3 regions of the Clostridium aromativorans genome follow, and region 2 is predicted to be linked to each of the others. Evidence: riboswitches for the same ligand, from Rfam matches in the RefSeq annotation. Region 2 holds a riboswitch; each other region holds the start of a gene.
The links. A riboswitch is a leader RNA that binds a small molecule or an ion and turns the genes downstream of it on or off. The one in region 2 is predicted to bind cobalamin.
Positions count from the first base shown of each region.

Region 1: linked by a shared signal. The riboswitch ahead of LN736_RS08300 (hypothetical protein) and the one ahead of hemA (glutamyl-tRNA reductase) in region 2 are both predicted to bind cobalamin.
Region 3: linked by a shared signal. The riboswitch ahead of LN736_RS13145 (ABC transporter substrate-binding protein) and the one ahead of hemA (glutamyl-tRNA reductase) in region 2 are both predicted to bind cobalamin.

Region 1 is NZ_JAJJPB010000008.1:46,263-51,929, forward strand. Features, by position in the region: gene LN736_RS08290 (tryptophan transporter) at 1-433, shown strand, start outside; gene LN736_RS08295 (alpha/beta-type small acid-soluble spore protein) at 600-797, shown strand; cobalamin riboswitch at 881-1,055, shown strand; gene LN736_RS08300 (hypothetical protein) at 1,328-2,845, shown strand; gene LN736_RS08305 (ECF transporter S component) at 2,992-3,582, shown strand; gene LN736_RS08310 (P1 family peptidase) at 3,662-4,621, shown strand; gene rpsA (30S ribosomal protein S1) at 4,700-5,667, shown strand, end outside.
Region 2 is NZ_JAJJPB010000004.1:49,840-55,506, forward strand. Features, by position in the region: gene hemL (glutamate-1-semialdehyde 2,1-aminomutase) at 1-918, opposite strand, end outside; gene hemA (glutamyl-tRNA reductase) at 933-2,147, opposite strand; cobalamin riboswitch at 2,265-2,443, opposite strand; gene LN736_RS05340 (glycosyltransferase family 39 protein) at 2,493-4,775, opposite strand; gene LN736_RS05345 (GtrA family protein) at 4,787-5,206, opposite strand; gene LN736_RS05350 (glycosyltransferase family 2 protein) at 5,213-5,667, opposite strand, start outside.
Region 3 is NZ_JAJJPB010000018.1:46,737-52,403, forward strand. Features, by position in the region: gene LN736_RS13130 (multidrug efflux MFS transporter) at 1-517, shown strand, start outside; gene LN736_RS13135 (ABC transporter ATP-binding protein) at 514-1,296, opposite strand; gene LN736_RS13140 (FecCD family ABC transporter permease) at 1,298-2,302, opposite strand; gene LN736_RS13145 (ABC transporter substrate-binding protein) at 2,376-3,407, opposite strand; cobalamin riboswitch at 3,581-3,764, opposite strand; gene LN736_RS13150 (ABC transporter permease) at 3,880-5,109, opposite strand; gene LN736_RS13155 (ABC transporter ATP-binding protein) at 5,111-5,667, opposite strand, start outside.

The DNA.
Region 1 (5,667 bases), on a different contig from region 2:
TGGTATGAAACCTGATATATCCCTTGCAATGCTTTTTATAATACTTATATTTAATAAAGATTACAAGACCTGCGTTTGTTCAGGTGTTATAGCGGGAATATTAGCAGCAGCAACTTCAACTTTTCCAGGAGGGCAATTTGCCAATGTAATTGATAAATTCATAACTATAAATGTGATGTTTGTCTTAATAAAGCCTTTTAGAGATAGAATAAGCAATCAGATAAATATAATACTGGCTACAGCAGTTGGAACGATAGTAAGCGGTACTACATTCTTAACGGTAGTTTTGTTTACGGTAGGACTTGGAGCTAGCTTTACAGCATTATTTTTAAGTGTAGTTTTGCCTGCAGCTGTTGTAAATACTGTAGTAGGTGCGGTCTTATTCAATATAATAAATGTGGCAGTGAAAAGGGGAGCAATTAAACAGGTATAATTTAAATAAAACCAAAATCACTGGAATTTTTAACAAGATTTCAGTGATTTTTTCATATTTGCTATTAATTTAATAGTTTATAAAACGTTAAATTACATAAACTCTAAATACACAATCAATAAAATACTTCAATAAAAAATCTATATGAAATAAGGAGGAATTCACTATGGCAAGAAATGGAAATAAATCTTTGATTCCAGAGGCAAAGGAAGGTCTCAATAGATTTAAAATGGAAGCAGCTAGAGAAGTAGGAGTAAGTCTAAAAAATGGATATAATGGAGATATTACATCCAGGGAGGCAGGATCCATCGGAGGACAGATGGTGAAGAAAATGATACAGGCTTATGAAGAAGGATTAAAGTAACTGTCATTTGCTCAATATGATTGGGAAAAGTGTAAAAAAAGTTGCTTGACGTATATAAATGGTAGGTATATAATGAATGCATAACTTAATAATAGGGTATATGGTTTAAATGATAATTAAAAGGGAATATGGTGAAATACCATTACAGCCCCCGCTACTGTATGAGGTGACAATTTTAATTTTTCACTGGATTGTTCCGGGAAGGAAAAAAAAGGATGAGCCGATAGTCAGGAGACCTGCCTGTACCTGTATGCATAAGAATCTTTCGGAGGGAAGGATTTATCAATTGTGATGCTGATGTTATTTTTAATAACAGAGCTTTGTAATATGGTAATTAGGGACTTCTTTCAGAAGTCCCTTTTTATATATGTTGGTGTTAACTTAAACATATCTAATCCCTTTAAAAATGCACTTATTGTGAATGAATAAGTGCATTTTTGTATTTTAAATATTTTAATATTAGGTTATAATATTGTAAAAATGATCATGAGGATCACTTGATTAATTAAAAAAAAGGAAGGATATGAATCATGCCTGAAAAATATTGGCCTGAAACCGTTATACTTTGGGGGGCTGGTGCGACTAAAAGTTTAGGACTTCATGCAACTAACGAGTTGATGAGGCTTGTTTTAAAAATTAGTAAAAAGGATTTTTCTTTCTTAAATGGGAAAGATGAAAAATTATCCAATGCTTTTAAAAAACTAATTGTAGAAGATTTAATTAAAGACACTAAAATATCAAAGATATATGATTTAAAAGCCCTTGAAGCTATAATAAGTACTAATGACAAACTTAATATGCATGAGCTTTTTACCATGCTCGATCAGCTTATTGACAATAATATGGGATTTAATGCTTTTCTTCATGGGAAAACACAATTTTTGAGAGCGGAAAGAGTTCAGGCAGCCAAAAGATGTCTTATTTTGATTATTGAAGAATTGGAGAGATTTAGCATACAAAATACTCCTGGTTATACGGATAGAGAAAAAATGGAACCTTATTATCAATTTGCAAAGATACTTACAGAACTTATGATAGAAGAGGCTCAGGAATTTGAGAACAGAGGCTATAGAAGGGATACCAGACGTTTTTACCTTTATTCCTATGCTATAATATCTTTTAATTGGGATCCTATAATTCTTTGGAATCTGTTTAATGCCCATAAAGAGAAAAATCAAAATCCAGTTAAACTAAAAGATGGTTTAAAATTGCAACTGTATGATGATTTTGGGACTCAAATTTCTTCTGCTCAATTGGATGGCAATGAATCCGGTATATGGTATGTTACAGATGAACCTCAGTGCAAAGGTATAAATGATTATAATTATCCTTCCAGGATAATAAGAATAGGAAAAATATTGTTTCCACATGGTATGTTTGGATCCAGAATTTGCCCTGAATGTGGAAAATCAATAATTAGTTTTGCGAAGAAATGGAATAGATTGTCTACAGAAATTTTTGGCCCATCTATTCTAAAACCATTGCAGAAAAATTGGAGATATACTACGCAAAAAGAGAAAATATATAAGAGAGGAGCCATAGAATGTCCCTATTGTGGGCAGATAACTTACCCCTATGATATGACTCTCATAATACAGAGCCTTTCCAAGAAAAGAAGTGTGCCAACACTAGAAGAGCTTAAAACTGAAATGGGGCTTCTTATGAAAAATGCAAAGCATATAGTTTTTGCAGGTTATAGTCTGCCGTTAGATGATATTATGGTCAAAACTTTTTTTATGTCCTCTATATCTGGAAATGATAAAAATAAATTGAAATGCACTGTAATAAATTACGATGAGGAGTACAGAGAATCAGGTTGGTTAAGTGGAAATAATATATTGGAATATGTAAAAAAATCGAAGAATAATTCTGCAGCTGAATGTATAGAAAATATATGTGATATATTTCCGCTGGAAAACATAAGGGTAAATTTGAGTGGAATACCTGATGTATTTATGGAAGATGGGAAATGCAGTAAAAAAAAGGTAATGGATTTATTGTATCCTGAAGAATATTTTAAAGAAGGATTCCCAATATACAGGGACTAAAAGACATTGTGTTTTTTTTAACTAATTTATTGTATTTTTTGTTAAAAGTGATAAAATAAAGTCGTCAGTATTTATTAAAAAACTGAACTAAATTTTATAAAGGAGGTTCCGTGTTATATCGTAATGAATAACAACGGAGAAGGTTTATGGAAAGACAAGTTAAAGGATGGTCAAAGCTCAGTGTTAGGCAGATTACTGTAATTGGCATGCTGTCTGCAATTTCTATTGTACTTGGTGTAACGGGATTGGGTTTTATACCTATTCCGCCGGTGAAAGCTACTATAATGCATGTTCCTGTTATAATAGGTGCTATTTTGGAAGGACCATTGGTAGGCGCTATGGTGGGGCTTATTTTTGGTATATTCAGTGTAATTCAATCTATAACTACACCTACTCCTGTTTCTTTTGTGTTTATGAATCCATTGGTATCGGTTCTACCAAGAATACTGATAGGATTAGGGAGTTATTATGTGTTTAGGGCTATAAAGATGAAAAACAGGTTTTTGCCTGTGGGAATAGCTGCTGCTGCTGGCTCACTTATAAACACTGCAGGTGTGCTGGGAATGATATATCTTATATACTTAGGGCCCTATTCAAAGGCATTGAATATAAGTTTAAGTGCGGCTAAAAAGGGGATATTGGCGGTAGCTTTTACAAACGGAATACCTGAAATGATTTTATCTGTACTTATTGCAGTATCCGTTGTTACTGCTGTTACTAAAATAAGACATAAATAAGTTTATTTTTTAATCAAATGAGATATGAAATTAACCCTGAGCTTTTGCTGGCTTGGGGTTTTATAGTGTGGAGGTAGATATGAAAAAAATTTTATTCAATAGTATAGATGAAATAAGAATAGGAAATGCTGAAAATTTAGAGGGACCTACAGGATGTACTGTAGTTATATGTGAAAAGGGTGCATCTGCTGGAGTGGACGTAAGAGGAGGATCTCCAGGTACACGTGAGACGGATCTTTTAAATCCTGTTAACTTAGTAGATAGAATACATGCAGTGGTTCTCGCAGGAGGAAGTGCTTTTGGATTGGATGCAGCAGGTGGTGTAATGCAGTATTTGGAGGAGAGAGATATTGGATTTGACGTAAATGTTACAAAAGTACCTATAGTATGTGAGGCTGTACTATTTGATCTCGATATAGGTGATTGCAAAATAAGACCTGATAAATCCATGGGATATAAGGCCTGTATAAATTCTGAATTTAATTTATGTAAAAATGGAAATATAGGTGCAGGAGCTGGAGCAACTGTAGGTAAAATACTGGGAGATGAATATGCAATGAAAGGGGGACTTGGGTCTTATGCTCTTCAAGTGGGAGAGCTTAAAGTTGGCGCGATAGTTGCAGTGAATTGTCTTGGAGATGTGATAGATAGTAAAAGTGGGAATATAATAGCAGGCGCATTGAGAAAGGACGGAAAATCTTTCGCAGGTACCGAAAATATAATGATGAAAATGTATTCCCAGAAAAAAAATCTGTTTAGTGGGAATACCACTATTGGTGTGGTAGTAACCAATGGAAGCTTTACAAAATCTGAAATGAACAAGATGGCATCCATGGCCCAGGATGGATATGGAAGAGCAATAAGACCTGCCCATTCCATGTTTGATGGAGATACTATATTTACCATGGCTACTGGAAAGGTAAAGTCGGATTTGAGTGTGGCTGGATTCTTAGCTGCTGAGGTGGTAGAAAAGGCCATTGTAAAAGCAGTGGAGAGTGCAGATCCAATTTTGGGATATAGAAGTTATAAGGATATTTAAATTATTACCTTAGGGCCATTATTTGTGATAAAATATAACTGTTGGCTGTAAGTATAAATGAAAAGGAGAGATATTTTAATGGCGTGTGACAAGGAAGTAAATTCAATGGATGAAGTTATCGATCAAATTGATTCAACTATGGGAAATGTAAAAAACGGAGAGATAGTAAAGGGAAAAGTGATTTCCGTAAATGATAAAGAGGCTGTAATAAGTATTGGATATATGGTGGATGGAATACTGCCTAAAAATGAAATATGCAGTGAAGAAAATATAAATATGGAAGAACTTTTAAAAGTTGGAGATGAAATATACGTATATATAATGAGTTTAAATAATGGAGAAGATGGATTGCTGCTTTCGAAGATAAAGGCTGATGAAATAAGAAATTGGAATAAGGTTGAAGATTCGTTTAAAAAGGGAGAAGCCTTTGATGTAATTGTAAAGAAAGTGGTAAAAGGGGGAGTATTGGCAGAATTATATGGCTTTAGAGCTTTTATACCGGCATCTCAGCTGTCAGTAAAGTATGTAGACAATCTGAACGATTTTCTAAATAGGACATTAGCCGTAAAGGTGATTGAACTGGATAAAAACAAGCATAAGATAGTGCTGTCAAGGAAGGAAGTTGAGCAGTTAGAACTTGAAAAAAAAGCGGATCAGTTATGGAACAATATACATAAAGGTGATAAAATAGAGGGAATCGTAAGCAGGATTACGGGGTTTGGAGCATTTGTTGATTTAGGCGGTGTAGAGGGATTAGTTCATATATCACAACTTTCCTGGAAGAGGATAAAAAACCCTGCGGAAGTAGTATCAGTGGGGGAACGTGTTAAAGTCTGTGTAATGGATACTGACAGAGAAAGAAATAGAATTTCACTTTCTATGAAGGCCATGGGAAATAGTCCCTGGGATAAAGTAAATGAAAGATATAAAATAGATGACATAGTTAAGGGAACTATAACTAAAATTATAAATATAGGTGTTTTTGTGGAAATTGAAGATGGATTGGAAGGGTTTGTACATATATCTGAGATATCTCAGGATCATAT
Region 2 (5,667 bases):
CGCAGCCATTACAAGGGGATTTCCAGACATGGTACCTGCCTGATACACAGGTCCAAGAGGCGAAAGCTTTTCCATTATATCTTTTCTTCCGCCGTAGGCTCCACAGGGAAGACCCCCTCCTATGATCTTAGCCATAGTTGTAAGATCAGGTTTTATTTTATAGATGCTCTGGGCACCCTTATAGGCAACCCTAAATCCACTCATCACTTCATCAAATATGAGAAGAGCCCCATTTTCATCACACAGTGCTCTAAGTGATTTCAAAAAATTCTCATCCCCTGGAATCACACCCATGTTGCCTGCCACAGGTTCCACTATAACTGCAGCTACGTCACTGCCCTGCTGCTTAAAAATATCTTCTACACTTGAAATATCATTGTACTGGGCTACCAGAGTATTTTTTATACTGTCCTCAGGCACACCTGCACTTCCCGGAATACCCTCCGTCATAACTCCAGAACCTGCTTCCACCAGAAAATCGTCAAAATGTCCATGATAGCAGCCGGCAAACTTTATTATTCTATTTCTTCCCGTATATCCCCTGGCAAGCTTCACGGCACTCATAGTAGCCTCTGTTCCGGAATTGACCATTCTAAGCATTTCCACATTATCCACAGTAGTGCATATATATTTTGCAAGCTGAAGTTCAAGTTCTGTAGTGGCACCAAAAGATATGGCCCTTTCACTGGTATCTTTTATGGCCTTCACCACATCTTCATCACAATGGCCCAGTATCATGGGTCCCCAGGAACAGACAAAGTCTATATACTTATTTCCGTCTTCATCGTATATGTAAGCCCCACTGCCGCTTTTTATCACAGGCGGATTCATCGGCACATCCTTAAAGGCCCTCACCGGACTATTGACTCCCCCGGGCATATATAATTTGGACTCGTTGAATATATCATCGTTTCTCATTTTAATCTGCCTCCTCATTGACAAAATATTTTATTTATAAGTTTCATGTATTCTTTTTCCCTGCCTTCAAGCTTTCCCTCTTTTAAAACCTTTATGGCCCTATTTATATACACCTTGGCGGTGCTCTCTATCATAGTTTGTACAAGTTTTTCATTGTCCTTGGTATATCTTTTATTTTTGAAGGTCTTTATCCTCTTTTCACATATCCGGCTGCCAAATTCCTTTATTTTCTGTATTTCAGGAGAAATCTCATCCAGGGACCGCCACTTCAAAAACTCATCTATGTGCTCATCTATAATATTCCTGCACTTTTCCATTTTTTCTTTTCTCATGATTTTATTTTTCTGATCAATAGCACTTATACGGTCTATATCATACAACTCAACATTTGAAAATGTCATTACATCCCTGTCTACATCCCTTGGCACTGCCAGATCAAATATAAGCAATTTTTTATCAGGAAGTTCATCCTTTGAAATTACTGTATGAGGTGCAGACGTACAGCTTATTATGCAGTCCACATCTTTATAATAGTCCTTTCTCCGGTCAAAAGTTATAAATCTAACCCAGCTGCATTTTTTATATAGTTTGTCCACTTTATCCAGATTTCTAACTGCCACGTATACAATTTCCGTACTCAAAGAATTCAAATATTTAAGAACAAGCTGTCCTATTTCGCCAAAACCCAGCAGCATATATTTTTTCATCTTTCTCTTTTCTGATTCTCTCACCACTATGGAAGGAACCGATACGGGTATCTTATATATTTCACAGGTGTTTTTAAATTTTTTGCCGCAGGTTACAGCACTCTGGAACAGCCTCTGAAGCTGTCCTCTAATGGTTCCAGTTTTAAGAGCAGCACTATAGGCGGTTTTAATTTGTCCCAATATCTGATCCTCGCCCAAAATTTTGGAATGAAAACCACAGCTCACCTTCATGAGATGTCTGATTGCATTTTTATCCTCTACATAGAATATATAGTTCTCAAGCTCTCTATCCCATCCCAGGCGATCAAATACAGCACAGATCAGATCTTCCCTCTGTAAATCAGAGTTCACGTATATCTCCGTTCTGTTACAGGTACTTAAAATCAGCACATTTCCTGTAACATCATATATGTCCCTCAATTTGTCTACAAGCCTTGCCGGTATAATGGAAAACTTCTGCCTTATTTCAATATCACATTCACTTTTCACTCCAATAAGTTGTATAATTTTTATCACCTCCATTTATAAAAATGATCCTTTCAACCAAGCTGGCAAAAGGATCATTTACAATCAGATATAATTACACATTACCGTAAAAGTAACTCATTAATATACAGCCCCCCCTATCGCCTGTAGAGTTAAAGGTGCAAAGCACAGGCAGGTCTTCTGACTTAAGATTCATCATCTAAAATACGCCTTCCCAGTTTCCAAGTGGCTCATATAAATTAGATTCATCTAATACAGCTACAGGATAGCTCAGGACTTTCACCTGATTCCCTTTTAATCAATCATATCAAACCCGTACTTATTATCAAATTTTACTTAATTATAACATTATTATAGAAAGATTCAACTAATATACACAAACTATTTTACAGTACCTTTCAAATCATATAACTGCTGGGAATTCATTTCCATTCCTCCAAATCCATTCTTTCCCAAATTCTCATTTTCTGCGCTGCTGTCTTCCCTGGCTTCACCGGTTTCATTTGTATCGGTAGATGTGGTATTTTTCCATTGGCTTTCTGGAACAAGTTTGCCGTTTTTCTGAACCCAGCTCATTATATCCTGTGAGTCCCTTCCCATTCCACCTGTGAGTACATATCTTATTTCGCCCTTTTTCACCAGCTCTTTGAACTGATTCAAAGAAAGTATTTTGTCAGAGCCCGAGAACCCTCCCAGAGGCATTATACTTTTACCGCTCTCGATTATCATGCCAGCAGCAGCGTTGGAACTGGACGCCACAAGAGCATATCTTTCATTTTTAACATGGCTGTCAAGGAATTCTATCAATTTTTTATTTTCACTAGAATATCTGCTGTTATTTCCTCCCGCAGTCCCCATTCTGAAATTTCCGGATCCGGTGTTCGACAAGAGCTCCAATCCGGCAGCAGGCATGCTCCCGTTTACGCCATGGGTTACAGCAGCTGCAGATCCCAGAAAAGGTGTTACAAGTATTCCTACAAAAGCAAGGCTGGCAAGTACTTTTGCAAAATTTATATTTCTTCCAAGATTCAAATCATGCTTCTTTATTATCCTGTAAATTACAAGAAGCACAGAGGATGCAAAGCTCAATACAGCTGCAGCTATTATCATGCCTTTAGCTGCCGCAGGTATGGAAGAATAGAAATAGGATAACATCATCAGATGAAGTGCTCCCTCTACAATAAAGGATATCGGCAGCAGCCACGCCTTTATTCCGCCTTCCTGCCTATACAGCTTCCACATAGAAACAAGACCTATGCCGGACAAGGCTGCAGCAGGAGGTGCCATCATTGTCAGATAGTACTGGTGAAACAGTCCTTTAGTATAGCTGAAGTATATGAATTCCGGTAAAAGCCACAGCATCCACAATGCCAAATCCAATTTTCTTCTATTATCAAAAGGAAATCTCAGCTTTTCCACTATTGCCGCTGCAATAAATCCCAATATGGACAAAGGCAGGAACCACACTATCTGATCGGACAGCACATTTTTGGAGAACAATCTTGTAATACCAGCCTCAGTCTGACCGCCAAAATTTCCTGAAAGCCCACCATTTCCGCCGGGTCCGCCATTTCCCCGTCTTTGCTGCATTCCTTCCCCATTCTGCCCTGCTCCCTGGGGCATCTGTGCCGGATTCACCCCATTTTTCTGGGAGCTGCCTCCCTGAGAACTGCCATTTTGCTGGCTGCTGCCCTGAGAGCTGCCTCCGGAGCCTCCAGGGAATCCACCCGGTGCCTGCATCATTCCACCGCCCTGGCCGCTTCCATTTGCTCCTGAGGTCACATTCTGCGTATCTGAAGAATTTCTGTTTCTCTGAAAGTAAGCCATATTTCCTCCCTGTCTGTTTCCGCCAGGTCCGCCGCCCATACCTCCACTGCTGCTGCTCAGCCTCTCAAGTCCATTGTGTCCAAATATAAGCTCCATAACGGTGTTATTAGTACTGCTGCCTACAAAAGGCCTGTTCTGAGCAGGAACCAGATCCACAACAACTGCCCAGAAAAAAGATACTACAGCAAGTACAACAGTACTTATGACAAGATGCTTTAACCTCTTTTTCAAAGGTGCGGCAGCAGAGATCAGATAAGTAATATACAGGGCAGGAATAACCATATAGGCCTGGAGCATCTTTATGTTGAACCCCACACCTACAAGGACAAGACTTATAAGAAGATACTTAAATCTGCCTTTTTCTGCCGCTCTGGATAAAAACATGCAGGCAAGAAGCAGCGTCATCACCAAAAGATTGTCCACAGTGTTATTCCTGCTGGTTGCTACAAAAACAGGGGTTATTGCAAGACACAGCGCAGAAATAAAGGCTGCAGCTTTTCCAAAAGATCTCTTAACCATATAATACAAAATCCCAACGGATATTACTCCTGCCAGAGCCTGTGGAAGCAGTATGCTCCATCCACTGAACCCAAATATCTTGGCAGATAAAGTCTGTATCCAAAAACCCAGGGGAGGTTTGTCAATAGATACAAATCCCCCTGGATCAGAGGCCACAAAAAAGAAATTCTTGAAATTTACGAGCATACTTTTTACACCTGCTGCATAGTATTCATTTCCGTATCCTTCCACACCTAAATTTGCAAAATTCAATACTGCAGATACGGCCATTACTTCAAATAAGGCAAGTTTTTCTTTTGTAAATTCTATCTTTTTCATAATTTCACTCCTCAATTAAACACCCATAATTTATATGACACAAAATTTATCACCTGGGCTGCAAGCGTTATAACTACCTTTGATACATATACATTAAAATTAAAACTGTCTATCAAAAATTTCATAAGCACAACTGTTACAAAAAGAGATAACACATTTACCAGAACAAATTGTATTACTTCGCGGACAATATTTTTATCCGGATTATCGTATTGAAAAGTCCATTTCTTATTGAATACAAAACTATTTATCACCCCACAGCTGTAGCCTATGATCTGGCTTACAGTGTAATATAACCCAACTACACTCTGACACAGGGTAAATACCAGAAAATCTATTATGGTATTCAACACACCGGTGGTAGAAAATCGGCTCAATAATTTAAGTCTTCCATTGAAAATAGAATCCATGGTTTTGATCAGCTGATTCATATTTTTCTACTCACCTCTTTTATTTACTATGTTTTCAATAATATAATTGGGTCTTCCCCTGCATTCATCAAAAATACGTCCTATATACTGGCCTATTATACCTATACAAAATAGTACAATTCCAAACATAATCAGATCAACGGATATTAGAAATTGAAAATTTATCAGCTCCAAGCCCTTAGCTGCAGAATTTATAAGGCCCATTATAAGCATGATTATCCCTATAAAAAACGATATTCCCCCCAAATAGCCTGACATTACAAGGGGCTTGTAGGAAAAAGAAGTTATACCGTCAAAGGCCAGTTTGAACATCTTTTTAAGAGGATACTTGGTATCTCCTGCAAATCTTTCCTGTCTTATAAACTCCACGTAGGTCTGCCTGTATCCAATCCAGCTGACAAGTCCCCTTACATACCTGTTTTTTTCCGGCAGGGAATTTAAAACATCACATACTTTCCTGT
Region 3 (5,667 bases), on a different contig from region 2:
GTTATATTCTGCTGAGCCAATTATAACGATATATGTCACTCAATTATCCCATAATATGAATCATGTGGCATTGATTGCCGGAATGGCATTTTCAGCCTCAGGTCTTGCAAATATAATCGCTGCCCCAAGGCTTGGAAAACTTTCAGATAAAATTGGAACCCATAAGATCATGTTGACATCACTTATAGCCGCTGGATTGATTTTCATACCACAGGCATTTGTAAAAGATCCCTGGCAGCTTATGGGACTCAGGTTTTTACTTGGATTGGTAATGGGAGGGCTTAATCCTTCTGTAAATGTAATGATCAAAAAAATCACTCCAGACTTTCTCACTGGTAGAATTTTCGGATTTAATATTTCTGCCCAATACCTGGGAGTGTTTGGAGGTTCGATTTTAGGAGGACAAGTATCTGCCTGTTTAGGCATCAGATATGTATTTTTCATTACAGGAACATTGCTTTTAATAAATGCCCTATGGGTTTATTTAAAAGTGTATAAAAGGCTCATTCCAACTTAAATAATAACATTTTTAGGAATAAAAAATGGACATTTATTTATCTTATCCTCATATATGTCAGCTTCTATTCCAAAAACTTTTCTTAGCAATTCCTTTTTTATTATTTTATACGGCATTCCCATGTCCCACAGCTTACCATCCTTTATAACAACAATTGTATCTGAATATCTTGCAGCTTGGTTCAAATCATGCAGAACCATGATCACAGTTAAGCCCAGTGTCTCGTTTAATTCCTTTATTAATTCCAGAATTTCCATCTGATAGGATATATCAAGAAATGTAGTGGGTTCATCCAGCAAAAGTACTTCAGGCCTCTGAGCCAGACACATGGCCAGCCACGCTCTCTGCTCTTCTCCTCCGGACAAGGTTGTAACAAACCTCTGTCTCAAGGGGACAAGTCCGGTTTTCTCCAGTGCCCAATCTATTATATCCATATCTTCTCTGTCAAGTCTTCTTCTGAATTTCAAATGCGGATATCTGCCGTAGGACACCAGTTCTTCCACAGATATATCTGAGGCTATGTTTTTCATCTGCGGAAGTATGGACAACTTCTGTGCAACGGCCCTGGTATTCATATTTCTGATATCAGTTCCATCTAAATATACATTACCTCCTGCAGGTTTTAAACATCTGCCTACAGCCTTAATTAAAGTTGATTTTCCGGAGCCATTGGGCCCTATAATTGTAACTATTTCTCCAGAATGTATATCAAAACTGATGTCTTTTACAACTATCTTATTTCCATAATTCACTTTTAGATTTTCAACTTTCAATTCCATATCAATACCCTCTCTTTCTCCTAAGCAAATACAGAAAAAAAGGAGCTCCCAGAGCTGACATTATAATTCCCACAGGTATCTCCATAGGTGCAAACATCACTCTCGCAAGGGTGTCACACAGCATGACCATAGCAGCCCCTGTAAAAATAACCGATGGAAGCAAATATCTGTAATCCGAACCAATAAACAGCCTCGTCATATGCGGTACTATAAGTCCTACAAATCCAAGAAGGCCTACAACACTTACTGCACTTCCGGCCAGCAGGGAGGAGATCACGATAAAGACAAACCTGGTTCTTTCTACATTCAATCCAAGACTTGTAGCTACTTCATCCCCCATCATCAATATGTTCAATTTGTTGGGCATCAGTAAAAGTAGAATAATACCCACAGAGGCATAGGGAAATAAGGTATTTACCTGCTTCCATGTAGTTGACGAAAGCCCTCCTACCATAAACCCTATAATTCCCGCCACTTTGTTTGGATAAAATGTCATAAGTGCATTTGTCCCTGCTCCCAACAGAGAAGAGACGGCAACTCCGGCTAATATCAGTCTTGTTGGTGCTACTCCTTCTCTCCAGGCTAAAAAATATATAAAAAGAGTAGCCATCAGTGCACCTGCAAATGCCCCCAAAGGTGCCAGATGATAAAAATCCGGAAAAAGTATGAGAATTATCAGTGTCATAAGTCCTGCTCCGGAGGAAACTCCTATAATATTCGGTCCCGCCAATGGATTTCTCATAACACCCTGCAGTATGGATCCCGACAGTGCAAGGCAGGTTCCAACAAGAGCAGCCACTATGGTTCTGGGCAGTCTGACATTCCATATTATCTGATAATTTACTGTGGATTTTTCAAAGAATACCGCATTCACTATTTCTTTGGGACCTATATTTACGGCTCCATTCCCTACACTTACAAAAAAACTGATAATAGATACAACTATAAAAATCAATAAAATAAATCTTTTTCCAATCCTTTGAGTTGTTATATTGCCCTTAACCATTTTCTATTCTCCTCAGTATTAATTGTTCCAGTCAAAAAGCCTTATATCCTTCATATCAAAACTGCGGGCTTTTTTAATTTGTTTTGTTGAATACATGGGGATAAAGTATCTTTGCCAATCCTTCATAAGCTTCGGCATACCTTGCATTTGGCTTGTACAAATATAAATCTTTAGGAAGAATTATATACCTTTTGTTCTTCACAGCAGAAAGAGAATTCCATGCCGGATTATCCTCCACATCTTCCTTTAGCTTTTCCATTATCTTTTCTTTGTCACTTCCCATAGTCTGTACAAATATAAAATCCGGATTCTCCTGTATTATCTTTTCCATGCTAAATACCTTTGCCTCAGATGAATTTGCCTCTGCATCCGATATGTTCACTGTATGCAGATCTTTAAGCATTTCCCCCAACATTGAATGGGAGTTTCTGACTGTAATATCTTTGGCCGTGGCAAATATTATTAAAACCTTATATTTTTTATCCTTTGGAGTTTCTGTTATTATTTTATCTACATTTTTCTTTACCTCATCAATATGTTCTTTATACAAATCCTCTCTTCCGGTAATTCCACTAAAAAGTCTCAGTGTCATATAATAATCCTTTAAATAGGTATTAGCTAAAGCGATAACTTGAATATTATTTTGTTCCAACACCGGTACCATTGCTGCCTGATTTTTGAACTCGTCAGTTGCTATGACCAAATCCGGCTTCAGTGCCAATATCTTCTCCAAACTTGGAGACCCTGGAGTTCCAACAACCTGGGCAGATTCGGCATTTTTAACAGGCTTTTCTTCAGCTTCTTGAACTCTTCCTATTACTTTTCCACCGCAGCTGTCCCAAATATCAAGATAAGAATTATACAGGCAGACAACTCTTTTGGGATTCTTTTTTATAGTTACTTTTTTCCCTCTGGCATCTGTAAATACTACACTGGTTTTATTAAGTGTCACGCCATATTCAGACGCCGATTTAATTTTTTTCTGTTCCGTATCGACTTGATTGCTGCTGCCATTTTCACTATTAACACTTTTGCCGCATCCGGCAAATACAGATGTAACCATTACAATAACCAATACCAATAAAAATATTTTTGTCTTTTTCATATTCCATTCCTCTCTTCCTATTGACTTTTGATAGCTGGTGTTATCTAGTTTTCCTTGATGCCTTCTTGTCAGAATCTTGCTGCAATCCAAAGCAAAAAACCATAGCCTTTTCTGCTATGGTTATATACAAACAAAATTCATATATAAACAACCACTTCCCTCCGAAGGCTTATTTATCAAAAAATTTACAGGCAGGTCTCCTGGCTCATAGTTCATTTTAATCTCAATACCTTCCCGGAAAAATATTTCCAGTGGCAAATATATATGATTTCATCCCTATTTACAGTAGCGGGGGCTGCAGCGGATTTTTACCGCTTTCCCTATTAATTTTTTAAAACCTGTAACTTTTAACCTTTTTAATTGTAAAAAATCATCTCTTTAAATATCTATTAATATTTTTAATTATAACACATATATCTTTATATTTGCAGTAACAAAAATATCAATTTTACAAGAAAGCCTTTTCTTCAATTCAAGCCACTTCATGCCTGCAATAGGATAAAACTGTAAGAATTAAAAACAACGGAACGGCAGCAGCCGATGCGGTGATCATTACATAGGGCGACCAAAAACTGTAAGATCCCAATGTGAGAAATTTAAGTTCTACAAGGCTAATGCCGAAACTGTTTCCAAGACCTACTCCTCCAGAGGGCAGAATCATCCTCAGCCAGTTCACTGCATTGCTTCCTGAAATAGAGGAAAGTATGAGAGGCAGCAGACAGAACACAATGGCTATTATCATGGAATTCACTGTATTTCTACATTTTGCAGACAGAAACAGTGTAAAGCTGACAGTGGCAAGAAGTGTAAGCAGACCTGCAGCTGCAGTGATCATCTCAAATTGACCTACATTTATAGCAGGAAGGCAGATGGTTTCCACACTTTGAATTGAAGTTTTTAAACTTTCCCACCCAAATACACTGTTTTCAACCAAAAGGAAAATGGAAATACATACCGCAGAGGTTATGCCGCAGATCAGAACAACAGAAATTATCTTGGATACAGCAAGTTTCGTCCTTCCGTATTTGGTACACCTGAGTATATTGTCCGCTCCTGTCTGATATTCTGCAGAAAATATAGGGGCAGTAATAAACGTACATAAAAACACCAGCAAGAAGAGCAAGATGATGAGGTAACTTCCCGCATCGCTGCTGCCAAAACCATAGGTGAATTTGAAGGGCTTATCCACTTTTTCATAGAGGGCAAGAGCTTTTTTCTGGGCTGAAGGCTGAATGGCTCTATTTTTTATTTGCCAGGTGTATTTTTTATAGAAATTTTCTGCCGCTTCCCCGGGAGAAATTTTGCTTAAATCCACAGGTGTCTTGGTCTGTGGATCTGCATATACATTCTCTAACCTGTTTATTATATGTTGAAATGGAAGTATTTTTTTATTAAGGACGTCCTGGGGAATATTATCCTTATAAATACTTCCGTACTTCTTTGCAACCTCCTGGTAATTTTTAACTGCCTTCTGTATTTTATCCGGTGTGATATCCCCTTCAACTGTAGTTTTCTTCATAAGCTGTACGGCTTTTATTCCTGAAACTGTAACATTGTTTCCATTCTCGTTTACATAATTGTAATTGACAAAGGATATGGGAAAATAGGCCAGGGCTCCAGAAATTAAAATGGCCGCTATCAGCAAAATCCAGGTGGAACGGGTTTTCAGAACCCTTTTCAATTCCAAATAAAAAATACTCATGTCAAATCTTCTCCTTTCTTGTTTCCTCTTGTGGAAACAGCCATAGATACAGATCCTCCAGCCGCGGTACGGCCTGTTTTGAATCAGGTATATCCGGGGCATCCGACAAATACCTGATGAAAAGATTTCCATCTTTTTCATTTAATATATTTACAATACGGACAGCTCCTTCATAATAGGGAAGTCGTTCAGGAGGTATTATGCTCTCCCATACTTTGCCTTCAACAGTTTTCACAAGTTCATCCGTAGTTCCCTTTGAAATTATCTTTCCATCTTTCATGATGGCATTGCAGGTGGCAATGTATTCCACATCGGAGACAATATGGGTGGAAATAAGTACAATTCGATCCCTGGAAAATTCAGAAATAAATTTGCGGAATTTCACACGTTCTCCCGGATCAAGACCGCTGGTGGGTTCATCCAGAATCAGCACCTCCGGATCATTCAAAAGAGCCTGTGCAATACCTACACGTCTTTTCATACCTCCGGAGAGCTTGGAGATTTTCTTTTTCCTCACTTCGGCTAGAGTAAGAATCTGAAGCAGTTCATCTATTTTTA